DNA from 3 places in the Paenarthrobacter sp. NPDC089714 genome. Region 3 is predicted to be linked to each of the others. Evidence: riboswitches for the same ligand, from Rfam matches in the RefSeq annotation. Region 3 holds a riboswitch; each other region holds the start of a gene.
What was found. Region 3 has a riboswitch for glycine ahead of gcvP (aminomethyl-transferring glycine dehydrogenase). Riboswitches for the same ligand answer to the same signal wherever they lie in the genome.
Positions count from the first base shown of each region.

Region 1 (7,453 bases), on a different contig from region 3:
GGTCTGGGAATCCGGGGCGAACGGGTGGATGGAGGCGAACTCCGGCCAGGAAATGGCTTCCATCTCAGCCGTGGCGTTGAGCTTCATGGTGCACGAACCCAGCGGGATCATGGTGCGGTCCAGCGCGAGGTCGCGGTCGGAGAGCTTGCGGATGTAGCGCAGGAGCTGGGTTTCGGAGCGGTGCGTGTTGAACACCGGGTGCTGCAGGTATTCGCTGGAGCGTTCAACGGAAGCTTCAAGCGCGAAGCCCTCAGCGGACTCAACCACGGAGGCGCCGAAGACGGCTGCGACGTCGGCGACAACCGCCGTCGTGGTTGTTTCGTCCACAGAAATGCCGACCGTGTCAGCGTCGATCCCGCGCAGGTTGATGCCGCGCTCTTCAGCGGCAGCCACAAGGGAGGATGCGCGACCCGGGACACGGACCGTGATGGTGTCGAAGAAGGAACCGTGCAGGACCTCGACGCCGGCAGCCTTCAGCGAGGCGGCAAGGGTGCGGGCGTGGTGGTGTGCGGTCTCGGCGATCGCCTTCAGGCCTTCGGGACCGTGGTAGACCGCGTACATCGAGGCGACGATCGCCAGGAGTGCCTGTGCGGTGCAGATGTTGGACGTGGCCTTTTCGCGGCGGATGTGCTGCTCACGGGTCTGCAGCGCCAAGCGGTAGGCGGGAACACCGGCGTCGTCCTTTGAAACGCCCACCAGGCGGCCGGGCATGGAACGCTCGAGCCCCTTCTGAACGGCCATGTAGGCGGCGTGCGGGCCGCCGAAGAACAACGGGACGCCCAAGCGCTGGGCGGAGCCGACGGCGATATCGGCACCCTGCTCGCCCGGAGGGGTGATGAGGGTGAGGGAGAGAAGGTCTGCAGCGACGGTGACCAGGGCGCCCCGTTCTTTGGCCTCGGCGATCACGGCGGAGTGGTCAAAGACCCGGCCCGAAACGCCAGGCTGCTGCAGGACGACGCCGTTGATGGCGCCTTCCGGGAGGCCGGCACTCAGGTCCGCAACTTCGACCTCGAAGCCGAGCGCTTCAGCGCGGCCCTTCACGATGGCGATGGTCTGCGGGAGGCAGTCGGCGTCCAGGACGGTTTTGCCATCCTGGGCGGCCTTGTTCTTGTTGGCCCGGCGCATCATCAGCACGGCTTCGGCCACGGCGGTGGCTTCGTCAAGCAGCGAGGCGTTGGCGATCGGGAGGCCAACGAGGTCCTGGACCATGGTCTGGAAGTTCAGCAGCGCTTCGAGGCGGCCTTGGGAAATTTCCGGCTGGTAGGGCGTGTATGCGGTGTACCAAGCCGGGGATTCGAGGATGTTGCGGCGGATCACCGGCGGTGTGACGGTGTCGAAATAGCCCTGGCCGATCATCTGGACGGCCGTCTTGTTCTTGGAGGCGAGCTTGCGCAGTTCCGCGAGGACCTCCACCTCCGAAAGGGCGTTCTGCAGGGTCAGGGCAACGTCCTGGCGGATGTCGTTGGGAACCGCGGTGTCCACGAGGGAATCCACGGAGTCGTAACCGACAGACTTGAGCATGGTGTCAATGTCGGCCTGGCGGCGGGCACCGATATGCCGGTCGACGAAGGTGGTGGAGGCTGAACTAACCGTCACGAAGGAACTCCATTACTTGGGCGGCGTTTGGGTACGCCGCAGTGGCTCGGGTTCCTCCCCGCTCTGTATTGGACCTGAGAGTTTCCGCGTGATGCTGTCCGCACAGCCACCCGCTTGCACCGTCGGTGAGCACAACAATCCGGCCGGACTGCCTGCTGCTTTCCAGAGTTGCCTATCCGCGGCGGTGCATGGGCCTGAGAGATTCCTGGGGAGGATTTGCTCCTACGGCGCCTGCATCTCGTACTGCAGGACTCTCCCGCCGCAGATCAAAGGCTTTATGCAGTTGTAGGCGGCGTGCCAAGGAAGGCACACCACAGATGTTAATTGTCCTATGCCCGCAGCGCGGCGGCAAATGGAAGGTCCGCTACTTCCGCAGGCGGTCCAGGACCGCGAGGAGGACCTCGACGTCGGCCTCCCGCCCGGCGCCGCCGGCTTCCTGTCCGCCCTCGAACATCGCGTTGAAATAGAGGCCGTCTCCCATGTAGCTGACCGCCTTGGCAACCTCCGGGCCAACGTCGTCGGCAAGGACGTCAAGCCAGCGCTGTTGAATGGCCGCGAACCGGCGGCGGGTCTCCTCGTGGGCCACCTCGGCCAACCTGGTTGCCGCAACGAACGCCCGGTCCATGGGTGTTCCGGCCCAGAGCGAGGAGCGGATGAAGTAGGCCGCTGCGCCGTCGGGCGCCGCCTGCATCTGTTCGGTATCTTCCTTGGCCAAGTCATCCAAGCGCTCCAGGAGGGCGCTGATGAGCGACTCCTTGTTCGGGAAGTGATAGAGCAAGCCTCCCTTTGAGACGCCTGCGCGCTTGGCCACGGCGTCCAGGGTGGCAGCACGCTCCCCCACTTCGATCAGGAGTGCTTCAAAGGCGTCCAGGACGGCGTCCCGGGCTACTGGTTTTCGCGGCATGGATCCATCATTCCCTAAAGCTTGGTCTTGTTCTATTTGAAACTGTACCGTCTGGACGGTACAGTAAAGGTCATGTTCTCGCCGTCCTCAACCCACGCTCCCCGTTCCTCCGTGCGCCCGGTTCCGGGCAAGACCGCACCGTGGCGCGACTGGACGGCCCTGGCACTGCTGATGTTCCCGGTGCTCCTGGTGGCCGTCGACAACACCGCGCTCACCTTCGCCCTGCCGGAAATCGCCCGCTCACTGGAAGTCGGCGGCATCCAACTCCTCTGGATCGTGGACGCCTACCCGCTGGTCCTGGCGGCACTGCTGGTGTCCATGGGCAACTTCGGCGACCGGATCGGACGACGGCGGCTGCTCCTGATCGGCAGCACAGGCTTCGCGGCGGTTTCGGCTGCCACGGCGTTCGCGCCTTCCGCGGAGTGGCTGATCGCCGGTCGCGCCGCACTTGGTGTCTTCGGCGCCATGCTGATGCCCTCCACCCTGTCCCTGATCCGGAACATCTTCACCGACCCCAACCGTCGCCGGCTTGCTATTGCCGTCTGGGCTGCGGGTTTCTCCGGCGGCGCCGCGCTCGGCCCGATCTTCGGTGGCTGGCTCGTGGAGCACTTCTGGTGGGGCGCCGTGTTCCTCGTGGCGGCCTTCCTCCTCCTGCCGCTGCTCGCCTTCGGCCGGGTGCTCATCCCTGAGTCCAAGGATGCCAACCCGGGCCGCGTGGACGTACCCAGCATCGTCCTGTCCGTGCTCACCATGGCGCCCTTTGTCTACGGGATCAAAGAACTCGCCGTGCATGGATTCGGAGCATCCGCGGCTGCCTTCATGGCGTTCGGCTTGGTGATGGGCGTGTTGTTTGTGCGCAGGCAGCAGCAACTCTCCAGCCCCATGCTGGACGTCCGCTTGTTCCACAACAAGGTGTTCAGCACGGCCATTGTGGCCAACGTGTTGTCCTTGTTCTCCATGACTGGGTTCATCTACTTCTTCGCCCAACACCTGCAATTGATCGAAGGGCAGTCACCCATGGAAGCCGGAATCGCCATGATTCCAGCGCTTCTGGCAACAGTGGTGGCCGGTCTCCTGGTGGTCCCGCTGGTGAAGCGGATCCGCCCGGGATTCGTGGTAGCCGGTGGGCTGACGCTCAGCGCCGTGGGCTATTTCGTGGCGATGGCCGGCGACCACGGAACCGGTCCCGTGTTCCTGCTCTCCGCATTGACCGTGCTGGCCGTTGGTGTGGGGGCCGCGGAAACCATCTCCAACGACCTCATCCTGGCCTCCGTGCCGGCCGACAAGTCAGGGGCGGCCTCGGCCATCTCGGAAACCGGGTACGAACTCGGATCCCTGCTGGGCACGGCCGTGCTCGGGTCCATCCTCACGGCCTCTTACCAGCACAACCTCGTCATTCCGGACGGCGTATCTTCGGAGGCTGCGGGCAAGTCCGGGGAGACGCTGGCCGGAGCGGTTGACGCCGCCTCGGCACTCCCGGCGCCCCTGTCGGAAGCGTTGACCGAGGCAGCCCGGGTTGCCTTCGAATCGGGTGTCCACATCACTGCGGCGATTGGGCTGGTACTGATGGCAGGAGCGGCAGTGCTTGCCGCCGTCGTACTTCGCCGGGTACCGAAGGCGCAGTAGGTGGGTCTGCCCCCAGGATTCACAAGATTCACAAGATTCACAAGATTCATACGGAGTCCCGGACGAAGCAGCCCGGGCCGCACCAGCGGCCCGGGTTGCTGGCGTTCAGACTGCCTGGTTGAGTGTCGAGCCGAGGCCCAGGGTCCGGGTAATGCCACCGGTGGTGGCAGTAGCCAATGCGGAAAGGTAGTCGTTCCGGCGTCGAACGGTGATACGGGACTCCGGCTCGAAAGCCCGCTCCGGGTTGTCGGCATAATGCGCGGCCAGTCCGTCCCGCATGAGGCGGATGCCCTCGGCGCGCTGCTGGGACACAGCTGCGTGGGTGGACCCCAGTTCCTCCGCGAGTTCCTTGACGGAGCGGCCGGAAAGGTAAATCTCCTGGATGACAAAGCGCATCTTCTCCGGCAAGGCATCCACGGCCGCGCGAAGGTACTTGATGCGTTCGTCGGCCAAGACGGAGTTCTCCGGGGACGGCGTCACTGACGCAACCGTGTCCACCACTACCTCATCCAGCGACGTCAAGGTGCGGGCGGCGTCTGCCAGTGCCGCCTCAACGTAGCTCCGCTCCACGCCCAACGCCGATGCCATCTCGGCAACGCTGGGCCCGCGGCCCAAAACACCGGTGAGCGTCTCCTGGATTGCCAGGGTCTCCTTGATCCGCTTGCGGGCGGAGCGGGTGGCCCAGTCCCCCGCGCGCATCTCGTCAGCGAACGCCCCGATGATTCGACGACGTGCGAATGCCCCGAAGGGAACACCAAGGTCCGGGTCAAATGAATCAGCCGAAGTAATGAGCGCCAGGGAGCCTACGGAAGCAAAATCATCGCGCGACAAATGAGATGCGCGCGCACAAAGGTCAGAGACCAGGTAACCAACGAGCGGAAGGTGCTGCAACACCAGCTCGTTGCGCTGTTCGCGATTCAAATTTAAGTCCCCCCATGAGACCGGATTATTGAGTTGCCATAACCTTTGACCGCAAATTCCGGTCGGCGCCTAGAGACCAATCACGGCGACGATGAGGGACTTCGTTTCAGGTACGTGTTCAGAGAACATATCACCTGAAAACGACTCTGCGTGTACGCTCGACACAACAAATTCAAAACCCTGCTGAAACGTTGTTTCCACGGGTTAAAAGAGATGGGGGCACCGTGGGGGCGGATGAGCTGTCAGCGACGCTTTGGCGGGAACGAAGACAACTGGATTTCCTGCTTTTCCTGCTTGAAACCCAGCTTCTGCACCTTCGCGCCGGGAGTTGGCATCGCCTCAACATCACTGCGGCCGAACTGGAAAAAGTGCTCGAAAAGCTTCGTTTTGAATCACTGGCCCGGAGTGTCGAAGCCTCGTCAGCGGCCGCCGAATGGAAGGCACCTGATAAATCAACTTTGCCGGCTCTGATGGAAATTGCGCCCTCGGGAGTTTGGGCAGAGCTCTTGGACGAGCATCTTCAGGCCATGATTACGCTGTTGTCGTCGATTGACGCAGCGGCCAAGGACAATATTTCGGCATTGCTGAGGGGCCCTACCGCCAACGCTGCCGACGCCGATGACCTTTCGGTCCTGGCCCACCAAGCCAACATCCAGCGTGCTTTGGACGCCGTGAAGGGCACCTCGCTTCGGTCTTTGCGGGATTTCCTCGGCCTGAATTGAAGCTTCGTGAGAGAGGATCCGCCGCAAAGGGCGATTCGGTGAGAGAGCGTCCAGGAAAACCGGCGATTCCATGAGAGAGCGTCCGGGAAAACGGGCGATTCGGTGAGAGAGCGCCCGGAAAAACGGGCGATTCGGTGAGAGAGCGCCCGGGAAAACGGGCGATTCGGTGAGAGAGGGTCAGTCTTGGGTGGGGGTTGGGGGGCGGAGGTTGGCCAGGAGCGCTTCGGCGTCGGGACCGGCCTGGGTTGCGGCGAGGTTGGCGGCAGCGATCGCCTCCACCACTTCGCTGCGTTGGATGGAGACGCCGCGGGGTGCCTCGATTCCGATCCGCACGCCGTCGCCACGGCCCTCCATGACGGTGATGACAATGTCCTCACCGATCATGATCTTCTCGCCCGGCTTGCGCGTCAGTACCAGCATGACTTCAATGTACCTTTCCAAGGACGGGCGTGCTCGCGGGCTTGCCGTCCACCCAGCCCACGGGGATGCCCAGGGCGTCCACGGTTTCGGGCGTGGCGGTTTCCGAAGCTCCGATGACGGCCAGCGCCGAAATCCCGGCCGCGTCGGCCGGAAGTGTTGATGGGGCAGCAAGCAGTGACTGGAGCCCCTGAACCCAGGCCCTGGTGTCCTCGGCCTTGCGCCTGGCATCGACCACCACCCAGAGCTGGTCGGCGGACAGGCTCGCGATGTGGGCAGCCTGCGTGGGTACGTCGCCGACGCGGCCCAGCCCGAAAGCGACCACCACGCTCTGGCCGGTCAGTACCGCCTGGGCGCGGGCCGCCGTCGCGCTTTGCCGTCCCTGCACGTGCAGGTGGCCGAACGCGCTCAATTCGCCGGCTGTCCGGACATCGCAGCCACCGGCGGCAATGGACATCTCCAGCGCGGTCCCCAAAGCGTCGTCGCCCAGGCCCAGGAGGACAATGAGGTTGCCGTCGCCGGTGAGCGGCTGCGGTACCGGGGCGGACGGAGCGTCCGACGGCGGCAGGACGGCCCCGGCGCCCGCGGGCACCGCAGGAGAGGGCACGGCAGACGGAAGCGCGGCAGGCGCAGCCGGGATTACGGGAGCCGCCTCGAGCTCCTTGCCGAGTTGTTCCAGGAGGCCCGCGAAATCGGGCGTTGCGGTGGAGACCGGCGCCGGCTTGTGGAGTTCGAGTTCGGCGGCGTCAGCACGCTCAAGCAACGCGGCAATGGCCGGACCGTGAAGCGCATGGGCATCGGCCGGTCCGGCGGCAGGCAGAGGCTCAGCAGCCGACCCAGATGCAGCAGCCGGCCCACGCGCGACGGTCGACCCAGGCACGGCGACAGGCAGAGGCACCGAGGCCGGCCGAAGCACAGCAGCCAAATCCGCAGGCGCCGCCCCCACCTCCACCGTGGCCTCGAAACGTGCTGCCGCAAACAGCCCAACAATGCCCGGGTTCGTAACTTTTTCGGCGGCGACGATCCGCGCACCGGGCCCGTACTGCTGGAGGGCCTTCTCGCGGATGGCTTCGAGCGAGGCGCCCCTAAGCTTGAAGCGCTTCTGCAAAGCGGACCACCCCCACGGTTTCGATCCTGATATTGGCAGACGTCACTTCCCGGTACGAGAGGACGGGGACACCGCCGTCGGGAGCTCCTACAAGGCGGCGGATCGCGGGACGCAAGGCGGGAGCGCAGACGAGGACCGCCTGCCGTCCGGTGGCGGCGG
Region 1 is NZ_JBIVGX010000005.1:103,250-110,702, reverse strand. It holds gene gcvP (aminomethyl-transferring glycine dehydrogenase) at 1-1,596, opposite strand, end outside; glycine riboswitch at 1,769-1,865, opposite strand; gene ACIPY3_RS11365 (TetR/AcrR family transcriptional regulator) at 1,961-2,500, opposite strand; gene ACIPY3_RS11360 (MFS transporter) at 2,573-4,126, shown strand; gene ACIPY3_RS11355 (sigma-70 family RNA polymerase sigma factor) at 4,232-5,047, opposite strand; gene ACIPY3_RS11350 (flagellar protein FlgN) at 5,272-5,769, shown strand; gene ACIPY3_RS11345 (carbon storage regulator) at 5,947-6,189, opposite strand; gene ACIPY3_RS11340 (hypothetical protein) at 6,194-7,294, opposite strand; gene ACIPY3_RS11335 (flagellar biosynthesis protein FlhA) at 7,272-7,453, opposite strand, start outside.
Region 1: another riboswitch for glycine. It lies ahead of gcvP (aminomethyl-transferring glycine dehydrogenase); the one in region 3 lies ahead of gcvP (aminomethyl-transferring glycine dehydrogenase).

Region 2 (7,453 bases), on a different contig from region 3:
AGTATCTGCAGGCGCACAACCCGGTTTCGCCGGACTTCGCCCGGCGCTCAGTGGCAGTGGCGAACACCACCGCCGCTGAGGTCAAGGCAGGCGACGCCATCACCCTGGCGGTGTCCAAACTGGACCTGACGTCCATCGGCAGCCCGGCCAACAAGACGCTCAAGGCAGCGTTCATTGATGCCAAGGGGGCCACAGTGGCACTGGGCGACGTCCCCGTTGCCTCCGGTGCAGCAAGCGTCAGCCTCAAGGTTCCCGCGGCAGCAGCCGCGGGAACCGGCACCGTGGTGCTGACCGCCGTCGAAAGTGGCACCACAGTCAAGGCGTTGGTCACGGTGGCAGCGAGCGGTCCGAACCCGCCGCAGTGCACCGCCCCCACCAAACCGTCCAAGTGGTACGACATCGTGGGCTGGCTCCGTTACGCGTTCGCGTGGCTGGAGTACCAGAAGTGCCTGAGGGGCTAAAAGCGGGTAGTACATCACGAATGCCGGTGTCGCAGCACTCAATAATGTGACGTCGTCAGTCCACGACGCACCCACTCTGGCTAATGGTCCGGCCGGTCAGCTCTCGCTGGCCGGCCGTTCGCCGGAGAGGTCCGCTGCGAAGGATTGGGGATTCATGGTGAAGCGTATCTTGCCCGGCGTGCTGGCGGGCGTTCTTGCTGGGGCAGCATTGGCCGCCGTAGGGCCGGCAAGCTCCTCGGCAGCCTTGGGCGCATTGGTCGCCCCACCACCAGCGGCCGCACCAACGGCATGTGTGCCGAGCGGCTCAGGCACGGACTACCAAGTGGGACCGAATTCCGGTCAACTGCCCTCCTTGGACAAGGTGCCATGGGAAGCCCTGAAGGCCGGGGACACCGTGCGCATTTTCGATCGCGCTGACCCATATCGCGGCAAGATCCTGATCCCTGGGACCGGAACCCAGGCGAAACCCATCCGGGTGTGCGGGGTCAAAGGCCCCACAGGTCATCGCCCAGTCATTGATGGAAGTGGCGCCATTGCCCGTCGGGGACTCAGCTACGTCGCCGCTTCACTGGACAACATCCAGGAAACCCGTGCAGTGATCATGATCGACCGGCTGGGTACCCAGGACTGGTGGCAAGCGGCGCCGTCATATGTCCAGGTGGACGGATTGGAGGTACGCGGGGCAAAACCTGGGAACACGTTCACCAATTCGTTGGGCAAAGTCCAGGGATACACCGGATTCGGAGCCTGCATCTGGATCGAGCGGGGGCAAAACATCACCATCGCTGATAACGAGATCCACGACTGCACGAACGGTGTGTCCAGCCGCTCAACCTCGGACAACGCCAAGACCGTCACAAGCAACATCCGGATCAGCAGGAACTACATCTACGGCAATGGAGTGGTGGGCTCTGAGGGCATCCACAACACCTACACGGAGAGCTCCGGGGTGATCTACGAATACAACCGGTTCGGCCCCCTCCGTGTCGGCGCCCTCGGAAACGCCATCAAGGACCGTTCGTCCGGGACAGTCGTCCGCTACAACTCGATCGAAGGTGGCGCCCATTCGATCGATTTGGTCGAGGCGGAAGACTTCTTCCCGGTCGTCAAGGACAACCCGGCCTACAGAACGACGTATGTCTACGGAAACCAGATCCGCAAGAATGGCCCCGTCGGCGGCTCCGTCATCCACTATGGCGGAGACCATTATGGCGCGGCTGGTGCCAGCAATTGGGGCGAATCCCTCTTCCGAAAGGGAATCTTGTACTTCTGGCACAACACCGTCGTGGTTTCCAACAATGAGTCGCCCTTGTTCAACATCTCCACCACAAAGGAACGTGCCGAAGTCTGGAACAACGTCTTCGCCTTCTCCGGCGTGACCTACCCAACGCTGCGGCAGGTCAGCGATGTTGACCCCTCCTACACAGCGGGTGGCGTGATCAACCTCGGAGTCAATTGGGCCGACAAAGCCCTGACCGACAATCCGTGGCGGACCTTGCCAGGGACCGTGAACGGGTGGGCCGGCTTGGTCAGGGGAACGGGTGTTCCTGTTGACTCGGGTTTTGTTCCCCTGGCTGGATCCACGGTCCTGAACCGCGCGCTGACGCCGGTTTCCGTGGCATCCGTCTCCTCTGCCTACCCCGTGGACAGGCAACTCGGGGCAGCGTACCTTCCCATAAGCCGAACCGTCATTGGCACAGCCCCCGACCTTGGCGCCCGTGAACGCTAGCACGGCCCGAGTCTCGAGATGACGCAAGAGCCGGGCGACTGGCTAGTTGCGGACGGGTTCCGGTATCCGCTCAGCGTCCTTCTGCAGCTCGGCGCGGAAGTGCTCGTAGCGGGCAAGGTGGGTGGGTCGCTTACGGAGGATGGCCCACGCAACGCCCAAGGCCAGGAACCAGACCGGGGTCACGAGCAACGCCATGAGGGTGTCAGGTTGGGTGGTCAAAGCCCAGAAGATGAACGCGAAGAACGCGAACACCACCCACACCATCACCACGCCGCCTGGCATCTTGAACTTCGAAGAATCATGAAGCTGCGGCCGGCGCTTCCGGAATGCCAGGTAGCTGGCCAGGATGATCGACCAGACAAACACGAAGCAGACGGCGGAAACGGTGGTGACCATGTCGAACGCCTTGCCGACGTCCTGGCCGGCGTACATGAGCACGACGCCGGACAGCAACAGGACGCAGGAAAGGAACAGGGCGTTGCGGGGTACTTTGCGTCCGGACAGGGCGCTGAAGACGGCGGGTGCGTCGCCTTCCTGTGCCAGGCCGTAGACCATGCGGGAAGTGGAGTAGATGCCGGAGTTGGCCGAAGACATCGCCGAGCTGAGAACCACCAGATTGACGATCGTAGCTGCGGCGCCCAGGCCGGCCAGGGAGAACATGGCGATGAAGGGGCTGTGTCCGGCGGCGAACTGGGTCCACGGCGTGACGGACATCAGGATGATGAGGGCACCAACGTAGAAGAGCAGCACGCGGATGGGGATGGAGTTGATGGCCTTGGGCAGGTTCTTCTCCGGATCCTTGGCCTCGGCAGCCGTGGTTCCCACCAGTTCGATGCCGACGAACGCGAAGACCGCGATCTGGAAGCCGGCCACGAAGCCCATGAATTCGTTGGGGAAGAAGCCGCCGTGTGACCAGAGGTTGGTGAAGCTGGCCGGGCCGGCGTCGGACTGGAAGCCGCTGAAGATCATGAAAAGGCCAACAATGATGAGCGCTGCGATGGCCACGATCTTGATGAGGGCGAACCAGAATTCCGTCTCGCCGAAAGCCCTCACCGTGGCAAGGTTGAGCAGCAGGAGGATGCCGATGGTGATGAGTCCGGGAATCCAGAGTGGCAGGCCCGGCCAGAGTTCCTTGGAGTAGCCGGCAATGGCGATCACGTCCGCGATGCCCGTGATGACCCAGCAGAACCAGTAGGTCCAGCCGGTGAAGAAGCCTGCCCAGGGACCCAGGAGGTCGGCGGCAAAGTCGCTGAAGGACTTGTAGTTCAGGTTGCTCAGCAGCAGTTCGCCCATGGCCCGCATGACGAAGAACAGCATGAAGCCGATGATCATGTAGACGAAAATGACCGACGGTCCGGCCGCTGAAATGGTCTTGCCGGAGCCCATGAAGAGGCCCGTTCCAATGGCACCGCCAATCGCGATGAGCTGGATGTGGCGGTTGCTGAGCTGGCGTTCGAGGTGGGGTTCTTGGCTGGTATCTGTTGGCGGGCGCTGAATCGTCATGAGGAACTCCATTGTTCAGGCGGTACCTTTTGGGTACCACGATGATTCGGGTTCCTCCCCGCTCTGTCATTGACCTGAGAGTTTCCGCGTTCTGCGCGCACGCAGAACCGCTTGCACCTTCGGTGAGCCCGGGAATCCCGGACTGCTTTCCAGAGTTGCCTCGCCGCGGCGGTACAGGGTGCCTGAGAGATTCCTGGGGAGGGTTTGCTCCTACGGCGCCTGACGGGATGTACCGGCAGGACTCTCCCGCCACGGATCAAAAGCGCGCACCACCTTGCCGGTGATGCAGCTCACACAGTAGCGAAGGCGTGGTGGTTCTTGCAAGCGGCCCAGCTCAGGCCATGGTTTTTGCCCTGCCAAAGCCCGCGTCCGCGGCGCGCGTCAGAGCTTCAGGATGCTGCGGGCGATCTCGTCGGCATCGCGCAGGGTCCGTTGCCCGCTCCTGTATGCCCTGCCCTTGGTGGGCCGTGCCTCGGCCGCGATCGCGGTTCCCCACTGCGTGGCGGACAGCTGAAGGCTCAGCACGTACAGCCCCCGGGTCACTGAACCGTTCGCCGCCACCGGGCGGTAAGGATGCGGTTCAACGTCCAGGCCTGTGGTCTGCACCGGAGTTCCCTCGACGCTCATCATGATCTTGGTACGGACCAAACCGTCCTCCAGCAGTTGCTCCAGGAGCGGCGAGATGTTTATGCCCACACGGTTCGCGGGCGACATCGCCTCGATCAGCGTCCGTGCCTGCGCCGGTACGTCGCGGACCCACGGCGAGAATGCTCGGAACACTTTGGCGTTCCGATCCACGCTGAACTTGGGGTCGGGTCCCACGAAACTCACGACGCCGGCACGCGCCAAGGCGGCTAATTGTTCCGACCGCAGCGCCGGAGGACCGCTGGCCAACCCCTCCACGAACGATTCGAACCAGCCCCGCAACTCGGCCACCCACGATTCGTCCGTGATGCCGCCGTCGGCCACTACTGTCTTGAGGATCGCCCGGCCGGTGTGCAGGGCACCGATGGCCATCTTCACGGGGTCGGATTCGCCGAGGGCGGAGCGCCGCGCGTCGTCGTCGAGGTAGTCCGTAATGGCTTTGTCCAGCTCCTTGCGTGAGGCAAAGGTCCGGCCGGCCAAGGGTGCTGCAAGCCCCTTCAGGTTGAGCCGGCGGGAGGCCACCACGTGCTTTTCCACGAGCGCACCCACGGCGCTTTCCCAGTTGCCCGTTGCGTGGGCGTGGGGCTGCAAGGCATCCTCCAGGTCCGCGAGGAACTGCGCCGGGTCCCGGATCGCCGCTGGTTGCGATCCCGCCAGCGTGGCGTAGTAGGCCCAGAGGGCGTCGCGGTGCAGGAGCGGCCAGAGGTCGTGATCGAAGCCCGGCTGGATGCCAGCGGCTTTGAAGCGGTCCATGGCGGCCTCGGTGAGGTACCGGAGCGTGATGCTCGTGGCGTAGTAGCCGGACAGCCCGGCCTTGGCGCGGTACGGGGTGCCCCTTCGTGAGGCAGCGATGATCTTCGGCTCGCGGCCGGACGGCCGGTACTCGAGCGTACCGGTCCCCGGAGCCACGGAGTCGACGAATTTGCCCCCGCGGCCTTCCGTCAGCTGCCCCATGACGTCGAAGAAATTCAGTCCCATGCCGCGGACCAGGACCGGCTCGTTGTCCGGTACGCGTGTCCAGTCCACATCAGCTGGAGGAGCAGGCGGGAAGTAGAGCAGGCCCTGTTCCCGCGCGGCGGTTTCGAACGAGCGCTGCTCGGGATTCAGCCGGGATTCGATGTGCCCCAGCGCGAGGACCACCGAACCGACCGTGAGGCTACCGCCGTCGGCCAGTTCGACGTCGAACATGTCACCAACCGGCCGCGCCGCGATGGCGGTGGTTTCATGGAAGGTGACCTCGACGCCGTCGGGCAGCCGCTGCAGCAGCTCCGCGAGGGTCTGGCGCAAATAGCGTCCGTAGATGGCGCGGCTGGGGAAGTTGTCCGACTCGAGGGTGGCCAGTTCCGCCTTCTCGGCCTGGTTCAGCCCCTGGCCATCACGACGCCGGGTGACTCGCCATTCGTCGAAGGACGTCCCCGCCAAGGGCGGCGCAAGTTCGGGATCCTCGGGAATGAGCGTCGGATAGAACGACTGGGTGTTCATCAGGTACAGCCGCGACTGGTCCGGCTGCCACACGTGGCCCGAACCGGCCGGGTAAGGATCAATGACGTGGATGTGGAGCGTTGCGGTCACATTCGCCTCGTCCGTGGTGGCGGCCCAGTTGGCGAGCAGCCGCTCAAGCACACTGGTACCCCGGGGGCCCGCCCCCACCAGGGCAACACGGATGATTTGCGATTTAGCCACGCTCAAGCCTAACGTCCGTGTGACTTGCTTCCCCGTGAAAAGAGTTGCTTGGATGGGGCGATGACCACCACAGAAGCTGATCAGACGCCACTCCCCGAAGACCGCCCCGCTACCGGACCCCGCCACGCCGCCGATGTGGCAGCGGAACCGACGGATGAGAATGTCTGGCTGGAAGACATCCACGGCGAAGAGCAGCTGGCCTGGGTCCGCGAGCAGAACGCCCGCACGGAGGACCTGCTGGAAGACGCCGACTACGCTGCCGTGGAGGCCGGAATCCTCGAAGTCCTGGACTCCACCGACCGGATCGCCATGGTGAACAAGCGGGGCGACTTCTACTACAACTTCTGGAAGGACCGGGAGCACCCCAAGGGCCTCTGGCGCCGCACCACGTGGGATAGCTACCTTTTGTCCGAACCCGTTTGGGACGTGCTGCTGGACGTTGACGCCCTCGCCAAGGCCGAGGGGATCGAGTGGGTCTTCCACGGTGCCGGGTTCCTGCGTCCCGCGCCCGGCGCCGAGTACCGTTTGGCGATGGTTTCGCTCTCCCCCGACGGCGGCGACGCCAACCGGTACCGCGAGTTCGACGTCGAGACCCGCTCCTTTGTGGACCCAGGCGCGGGCGGCTTCGACGTGCCAACCGCAAAAGGCAACGTCAGCTGGCTCGATGCCGATACGCTGCTCGTTTCCAGCACGGCGGACGGCCTCCCGGCGACGTCGTCCTCCTACGCCCGCACGGCGGTCCAGCTTCGCCGGGGGCAGTCGTTGGCCTCTGCGAAGCAGGTCTTCGAAATCCCCGAAGACCACATGCTCGCCATGGTGGCCCACGACGCCACTCCGGGCTACGAGCGGACCTTCGCAGTGGACTACATCGACTTCTACAACCGGAGCACGTGGCTGCTCCGCGACGATTCGTGGGTTGCCATCGAGGTACCCACGGACGTGAACATCAGCGCACACCGGGAATGGCTGATGTTCCGGCCCCAGAAGGACTGGTCCTTGGCCGATGTTGTCTATCCCGCAGGCTCGCTGCTGGCGGCCGGCCTGGACGCGTGGCTCGCGGGATCACGCGAGGTGGTGGTGCTCTTCACCCCGGACCAGCACACGTCCCTCCAGTCCTGGAGCTGGACCCGGGACTACCTCCTGCTGAACCTGCTGCACGACGTTTCCTCCGAAATCCGTGTGCTGGACGCCACCCGTCTCGATTCTGCGGGGTCCTGGGCCTCCAGCACCCTGGATGCCTGCCCGCCCCTCCACGATGTCAACGCCTACGCCGTGGATGACGAGGATGAATCCGGCGCCGGCAACGACTATTGGCTGGTCGCCACCGGCTTCACGACGCCCACCACGCTCACCCGGGGAACCCTGGAGCCCGGGGAAGCCGTGTACTCCCTGGACTCCGGGCGCACCGGGGGCGTCAACAGCCACCACGAAG
Region 2 is NZ_JBIVGX010000010.1:72,100-79,552, reverse strand. It holds gene ACIPY3_RS16660 (ExeM/NucH family extracellular endonuclease) at 1-461, shown strand, start outside; gene ACIPY3_RS16655 (hypothetical protein) at 616-2,190, shown strand; gene cycA (D-serine/D-alanine/glycine transporter) at 2,233-3,693, opposite strand; glycine riboswitch at 3,853-3,952, opposite strand; gene ACIPY3_RS16645 (FAD/NAD(P)-binding protein) at 4,075-6,021, opposite strand; gene ACIPY3_RS16640 (prolyl oligopeptidase family protein) at 6,082-7,453, shown strand, end outside.
Region 2: another riboswitch for glycine. It lies ahead of cycA (D-serine/D-alanine/glycine transporter); the one in region 3 lies ahead of gcvP (aminomethyl-transferring glycine dehydrogenase).

Region 3 (7,453 bases):
GCCTTCTTCAGTGGCGGCAACCTTGAAGAGCCAGCCGGCACCGTAGGGATCGTTGTTGATGAGGGCGGGATCTCCGACCACGGCGTCGTTGATCTCGATCACTTCACCGGTCACGGGCGAGTACAGGTCGGACACGGACTTGGTGGACTCGACCTCGCCGCAAGTCTCCCCCGCGGTCACCGTGGAGCCGACCTCGGGCAGGTCCACATACACAATGTCGCCCAAGGCATCGGCGGCCACGGCCGAGATCCCAATCCCCACAGGCCCACCCCCATCGGCAGCAACCCACTCATGCTCAGCCGAGTACTTCAGCCCGGCAACTACTTTGCTCATATCAATTCCTAACTTCTCGTTTGTCTAGAAACTCTTTGTGTCCTGGAACCCGGTTGGGTGGCGGGGAACCGGATCCCTCCGCGGGCTCGGTCGCGAGGACGCCCGCTGAGCGGACGTGTCGCTCCCTTAGACGCCCGCTTCCGGGATCCGCTTCCTCGCCCGCCGATCGTCACCACCACGCCACTCGCCATGGGAAAACCGCAAACCACCGCTTGGAACCAACCTGCGGCAGGTTGACCCGCATCCCCAACGCTTAGTAGTTCACACATCGCCCAAGTCACCCGCCGAACAGGTGACAAGAGCGCCCCTTCGGGTCCGGCGTCCGGCAGCGGGCGTCTAAGGGAGCATCGCATCCGCTCAGCGGGTGCAATTGCGACCGAGCCCGCAGAGGACGCCGGACCCGACGGGCCAGGTGACCCACGGCGTCGCCGGGCTACTTGGAACGTTTGTAGAACGGCAGCGGCACAACTTCGAACGGCTCGGCTTTTCCGCGGAGGTCCACCTCAACCACGGTGCCCACAGCGGAATGCTCGACGTCGACATACGCCAGCGCTACCGGGTAACCGAGCGTGGGGCTCGGCTGCCCTGAGGTCACTTCGCCGATCAGGGAACCGTCCTTGAGGACCGAGTAGTGGCCGCGGGCCGCACGACGACCGGCCCCCTTGAGGCCCACGAGCTTCTGCCCGATCGTGGCGCCGACACCGGCTGCCTTGATCGCGGCCAGCGCGTCCTTGCCCACGAAGTCGCCTTCCTTGGCCAGGGCAACCACGGGTCCGAGTCCGGCGGCATAGGCGTTGACGTGGCGGGAGAGCTCGTTGCCGTAGAGCGGCATGCCGGCTTCGAGGCGCAGGGAGTCGCGGGCTGCGAGGCCGGCGGGGATCAGGCCGTGGCCTTCGCCGGCTTCCAGCAACGCTTCCCACAACGCAGGTGCGTCTTCGTTGGGGACATAGATCTCGAAGCCGTCTTCGCCGGTGTACCCGGTGCGGGCCAGCAGGAGCTCGTCACCGGCGATGGTGACCTCAACAGCGGCGTAGTACTTCAGCTCCGTAACCAGTGCGTGCTGCTCGACGGGGACCAACGTTAGCAGGATGGCCTCGGCGTTGGGACCTTGCACAGCGATCAGCGAGGTCTCAGCGGAGGCGTCCTCCACCACAACGTCGAACCCGGCGGCACGCTTCAGCAACTCCGCGGCCACAACCGCAGCGTTACCCGCGTTCGGAACCACGAGGTACTTCTCGGGACCGCGTCGGTACGTGATGAGGTCGTCGATGATCCCGCCGTCGTTGTTGCAGATCAGCGAGTACTTGGCCTTGCCGTCGGCGATCGCGGACAGCTTGCCCACCAGTGCGTAGTCCAGGAAGGCGCCGGCGTCAGGACCGGTGACCCAGACTTCGCCCATGTGGGAGAGGTCGAACAGGCCTGCGGCGTTGCGCACGGCGTGGTGCTCAGCAAGCTCGGACTCGTACTTGAGGGGCATCTGCCAGCCGCCGAAGTCGGTGAAGGAAGCGCCGGCCTTTTTGTGCTGCTCGTAGAGAGCGGTGTAGTTCTCAGACATGTCGGGATCCTTTAGTTCTCAAACTCTGCTGTGTTTTCCTCGAACGCTTCGAGGGGAGGGCAGGAGCACACCAGGTTGCGGTCGCCGGCTGCGCCGTCGATGCGGCCGACGGGCGGGAAGTACTTGTCCTGCTTGAGGTTCGGCACTGGGAAGGCGGCCTGCTCACGCGTGTAGTCACGCTCCCAGGAGGAACTTACGACGGCGGCTGCCGTGTGGGGTGCGTTGCGCAGCGGGGAGTTCTCCACGGAGAAGTCACCGGCAGCAACCTGTTCGATCTCGGCCCGGATGGTGATCATGGCTTCGATGAACCGGTCGATCTCGGCGAGGTCTTCCGACTCCGTCGGCTCCACCATCAAGGTCCCGGCCACCGGGAACGCCAGCGTCGGAGCGTGGAAGCCGAAGTCGATGAGGCGCTTGGCCACATCCTCAGCCGTAACGCCCGTGCGGGCAGTGAGTTCGCGGAGGTCCAGGATGCACTCGTGGGCAACGAGTCCGCCTTCGCCTGTGTAGAGGATCGGGAAGTGCTCGTCCAGGCGGGAAGCAACGTAGTTCGCCGCCAGCAGCGCCGACTTGGTGGCCTCGGTCAGTCCTTCGCCGCCCATGAGCTTCACGTAGGCCCAGGAGATCGGCAGGACACCGGCCGAACCGAAACGGGAAGCCGAAATCGCCACGCCACCCTCTGAAGAAGATGCGTTGTTGGCGTCGCCAGGCATGAACGGCGCCAGGTGAGCCTTCGCAGCGACCGGACCAACACCGGGTCCGCCGCCGCCGTGGGGGATGCAGAAGGTCTTGTGCAGGTTCAGGTGGGATACGTCCCCGCCGAACTTACCCGGCTGGGCCAGGCCAACGAGCGCGTTGAGGTTCGCCCCATCCACGTATACCTGGCCACCAGCCTCATGCACGGCATCGCACACCTCAACGACATCGGCGTCGTACACACCGTGCGTGGACGGGTACGTGATCATGATGCACGAAAGCACCTCACGGTTGGCCTCGATCTTGGCCTTGAGGTCATCGTGGTCGATGGTGCCATCAGAAGCCGTGGCCACCACCACCACCTTCATGCCAGCCAGCACAGCCGAAGCAGCGTTCGTGCCGTGCGCAGAAGCCGGAATCAAACAAATGTTCCGCTGCGAATCGCCGTGGGAAAGGTGGTACCCGCGGATCGCCAAGAGACCTGCGAGCTCACCCTGGGAACCGGCGTTGGGCTGGATGGAGACCTGGTCGTAGCCCGTGATCTCCGTCAGATCAGCTTCCAACCCGGCAATCAGCTCGCGCCAGCCAGCGGTCTGGGAATCCGGAGCGAACGGGTGGATAGATGCGAACTCCGGCCAGGAAATGGCTTCCATCTCAGCCGTGGCGTTCAGCTTCATGGTGCACGAACCCAACGGGATCATGGTGCGGTCCAGCGCGAGGTCCCGATCGGACAGCTTGCGGATATAGCGCAACAGCTGCGTCTCGGAACGGTGCGTGTTGAACACCGGGTGCTGAAGGAAATCCGAGGTCCGGACAACATCTGAAGGCAGCTGGAACCCTGCAGCGTCCCCTACCGGACCGGCACCAAAGGCGACGGCCACCGCGGACAGGACCTCCGGCGTCGTGGTTTCATCAAGCGAGACACCCACGGTGTCCTCATCGATGAAGCGGAGGTTGATGCCGCGTGCTTCGGCGGCGCCGATCACCTTGGCGGCCTTGCCTGGGACGCGGACCGTGAGGGTGTCGAAGAAGGAGTCGGCCACGAGTTCGCGCCCGGCCTTCTCCAGCGCGGTAGCCAGGACACGGGCATGGCCGTGGACGGTTTCGGCGATCGCCTTGAGCCCTTCGGGACCGTGGTAGACCGCATACATCGAGGCGACAATGGCGAGCAACGCCTGGGCCGTGCAGATGTTGGACGTGGCCTTCTCGCGGCGGATGTGCTGCTCGCGGGTCTGCAAAGCGAGGCGGTAGGCGGGCACGCCGGCGTTGTCCTTGGACACACCCACGATGCGGCCCGGAAGCGTACGCTCCATGCCATTGCGGACAGCCATGTAAGCGGCGTGCGGGCCACCGAAGAACAGCGGCACGCCAAAGCGCTGGGCGGTTCCGACGGCGATATCGGCACCTTGTTCGCCCGGGGGCGTGATGAGGGTGAGCGCCAGCAGGTCGGCAGCGACGGTGACCAGGGCACCGCGTTCCTTGGCAGCAGCAATCACCGGAGCGTGGTTGAAGACCCGGCCCGAGACGCCGGGCTGCTGCAGGACGATACCGTTGATGTCGCCGTCGGGCAGGCCGTCGGAGAGGTCCGCAACAAGAACCTCGAAGCCCAACGCCTCCGCGCGGCCCTTCACGATCGCGATGGTCTGCGGCAGGAGGTCGGCATCCAGGACGGTCTTGCCATCCTTCGCGGACTTGTCCTTGTTCGCCCGGCGCATGAGCAGCACAGCCTCGGCCACAGCGGTGGCTTCGTCCAACAGCGAAGCGTTGGCGATCGGCAGGCCGGTCAGGTCCTGCACCATGGTCTGGAAGTTCAGAAGCGCCTCAAGGCGACCCTGCGAAATTTCCGGCTGGTACGGCGTGTAGGCCGTGTACCAAGCGGGGGATTCGAGGATGTTGCGGCGGATCACCGGCGGCGTCACGGTGTCGTAGTAGCCCTGGCCGATCATCTGCACGGCGGTCTTGTTCTTGGACGCCAGCCTGCGGAGTTCGGCCAGGACCTCAACCTCGCTCAGCGCCTTCTGCAGCGTGAGCGGTGAGGACTGGCGGATGGAATGGGGAACAGCGACGTCCACCAGGCCGTCGACGGAGTCGTAGCCGATGGCCTTGAGCATGGTGTCAATATCGGCCTGGCGGCGGGCGCCGATGTGCCGATCCGCGAATGCGGTTGGGGAGGATTGAACAGTCAAGAGGAACTCCAGGATTCAGGCGCCCGCTGAGCGCCATGGTGAATATGGGTTCCTCCCCGCTCTGTATTGGACCTGAGAGATTCCGTGAACTGTGGTTCCGCATAGTTCACTTGCACCGTCGGTGAGCCCGGTTGCCCGGACTGCTTTCCAGAGTTGCCTCGCCGCGGCGGTACATGGGCCTGAGAGATTCCTGGGGAGGATTTGCTCCTACGGCGCCTGACTGGATGTACCCGGCAGGACTCTCCCGCCGCAGATCAAAAGCGTTTGCGCCACCTCAGTGACACGCTTCACACCATAGCGGGTCACGGCGAAAAAGCGCAAGGCAGGTGTTCTCCCGGAGGCTAGCAGTGCATCGCCTCGTGGACCTGCAACGCCAGCCACAGCTGCGCCAACGTTGACGTTTCACCCATGTCCAACCCCGTCAGCTCACCGATTTTCCGGATCCGGTAGATGATGGTTTGCCGGTGCGTGAAGAGCGCGGACGCCGTTTTCTGCCAGGAACGCTGCGAGTCCAAGTACGTCTTCAGGGTGACCATCAGGTCGCCGTCCTGGCGCTGTTCGTAGTCGAAAACCGGGCCCAAAAGTCGCTGGACCAATGCTGTTCCCTCTTCGAATCCGGTCAACCCCAGCCAGCTCGGCCCTTCCGCGTCTCGGGCCAACCCGAGCTTGTTTGCTTTCGCCGAACCCAGCGCCCAGAGCGACTCCTGGAGTGCCTGCTGCAGTCCCCCAACCGCTGCCGCGGAGCTCACGCCAATGGTGGTTCCAGCTGGGGCGCAGTGCCTCAGGAGTTCATCGGCAACCTCCGACGCAACCACCATGTGCAGCCGGTCGTTCCGTCGCAAGGAGGCCGCCGCAGTCCCGTGCCGCCACAGGTCGACGTGCACGTTGGCCAGCCTGTCGCCGTCGTCCGCTGACAGCGAGGCGACCACGAAACTTTGGGCAGGCACCCCGAAAGCCTCCAGCCGCCGTTCCATTTCCGCCGTCCCCAGGCGGCCGTCCAGCGCTTGGAGGAGGAACTCGCCGGCCAGCCGGTGCCGCCCCTCCAGCGAGAGCACGATGCGCGCCAACTGCAGTCCCAGCACGGTTGCGGCATGCAAAAGTACGACGGCGTCAGGGTGCGGTTCGCTGGTGGGCAGCACCACCAGGAGCGCATTCGCGTGCGCGGGAATGTCCATGGTCAGCACATGCCTGCCGCGGATCCGGTGCCATTGGAAGTTCTTGCCCGCAACGGACACCTGGCCCGGATGCGGTGACCATTCGTCCACCAGGAAGTTCGGCAGGGCCTGGCCGTCCGGATGCCACGGGTGGAGGCAGCTTCGGTCCACCACGAAGAGCTCGGCGTCCAGCTCCGTGGCCAAGCGCAGCACCAGGCTCTGCCAGTGGTCCTCGGAAGCACCGGCGGTGCGCAGGAGGTCGTAGACCCGGGCCGTTTGGCGGAGCCTGCGGGACTCTTCGAGCAGCGACGATTCCGCTACGGACCTTGCTATGGCAATGAACGGCAGCGGATACGGGATGTTGATCAGCGGGAGTGGCAGGTTGTCGCATGCCTCAAGGAATTCCGCGGTGAGGGGCGGGGCGTGCATCTTCTCGCCGATCGCGAGTGCGCTGGCACCGGCGTCCATCAGGGCCTGGGCGAGCGCCACTTGGCCCTCCGGGTCTGCCGGCACGGAGAGTCCGTTGGTCATCATGAGTTCGCCACCAGTGACCCATTCCCAAAGGCGCGGCAGGTCCGAGGTGTGGGCCCAGGTGACGCGGTTGTCCGCCCCTCCCCCACCCGCCAGAAGGGTGAGTCCAAGCTGCGGTTCGGCGACCAGTTCGGCGACGGTGATGGCCACGGGATGCGCTCCAGTTCTGCGTACTTTCGGGGTGCTTAGACGTTCGTCTAAACCGATTCGTCAGATGTAAACAATGCACGAATATACGCGGTGACGCGCATCACGAAAACTGAAACCACTAACTTCACCCGCTCAATGACGAGCATTCACGAGAGAGGGTTGGCAATGAGCGCAACCAGCAACCTCATTGATGACGCCCCACTAACCCGGTTCCACAAAAAGTTGACGTTCTTCGCGTCCGGCGGACCTTTCATCGACGGCTATGCACTGTCCATCATCGGCATCGCCCTGATTACCATGGCCCCCGGCCTGGACCTGTCCCCGGCGGAGGTTGGCCTGGTGGGCGCCGCCAGCCTGGTAGGCATCTTCTTCGGTGGCGCTGTCTTCGGATGGCTGACCGACAAGATCGGCCGGCACAAAATGTACATCGCGGACCTCATCGCGCTGGCCCTGTTCTCTGTCCTCAACGGTTTCGCCACCGATATTTGGCAGGTGGTTCTGTGCAGGTTCTTCCTGGGCATGGCCATCGGAGCGGACTACCCGATCGCAACGTCCCTGCTCGCCGAATTCCTGCCCAAGAAGCATCGTGGACGCCTCCTCGGCGCCACCTTCGTGGTCTGGGCCATCGGTGCCGCCGCAGCCTACGCAGTGGGTTACTTGTTGCGCGACGCCGGTCCGGATGCCTGGCGCTTCATGGTTGCCAGCCCGGCGGTCTTCGCCATCATCACGCTTCTGTGCCGCTTGGGCACGCCCGAATCCCCGCGATGGCTTCTCTCCCGCGGCCGCCGGGACGAGGCCGATGCCGTCATCAAGAAGGTGTACGGCTCGCAGTACGGCCTCAGCGACAT
Region 3 is NZ_JBIVGX010000004.1:150,840-158,292, reverse strand. It holds gene gcvH (glycine cleavage system protein GcvH) at 1-333, opposite strand, end outside; gene gcvT (glycine cleavage system aminomethyltransferase GcvT) at 767-1,888, opposite strand; gene gcvP (aminomethyl-transferring glycine dehydrogenase) at 1,900-4,770, opposite strand; glycine riboswitch at 4,928-5,027, opposite strand; gene ACIPY3_RS09485 (PucR family transcriptional regulator) at 5,112-6,605, opposite strand; gene ACIPY3_RS09480 (MFS transporter) at 6,771-7,453, shown strand, end outside.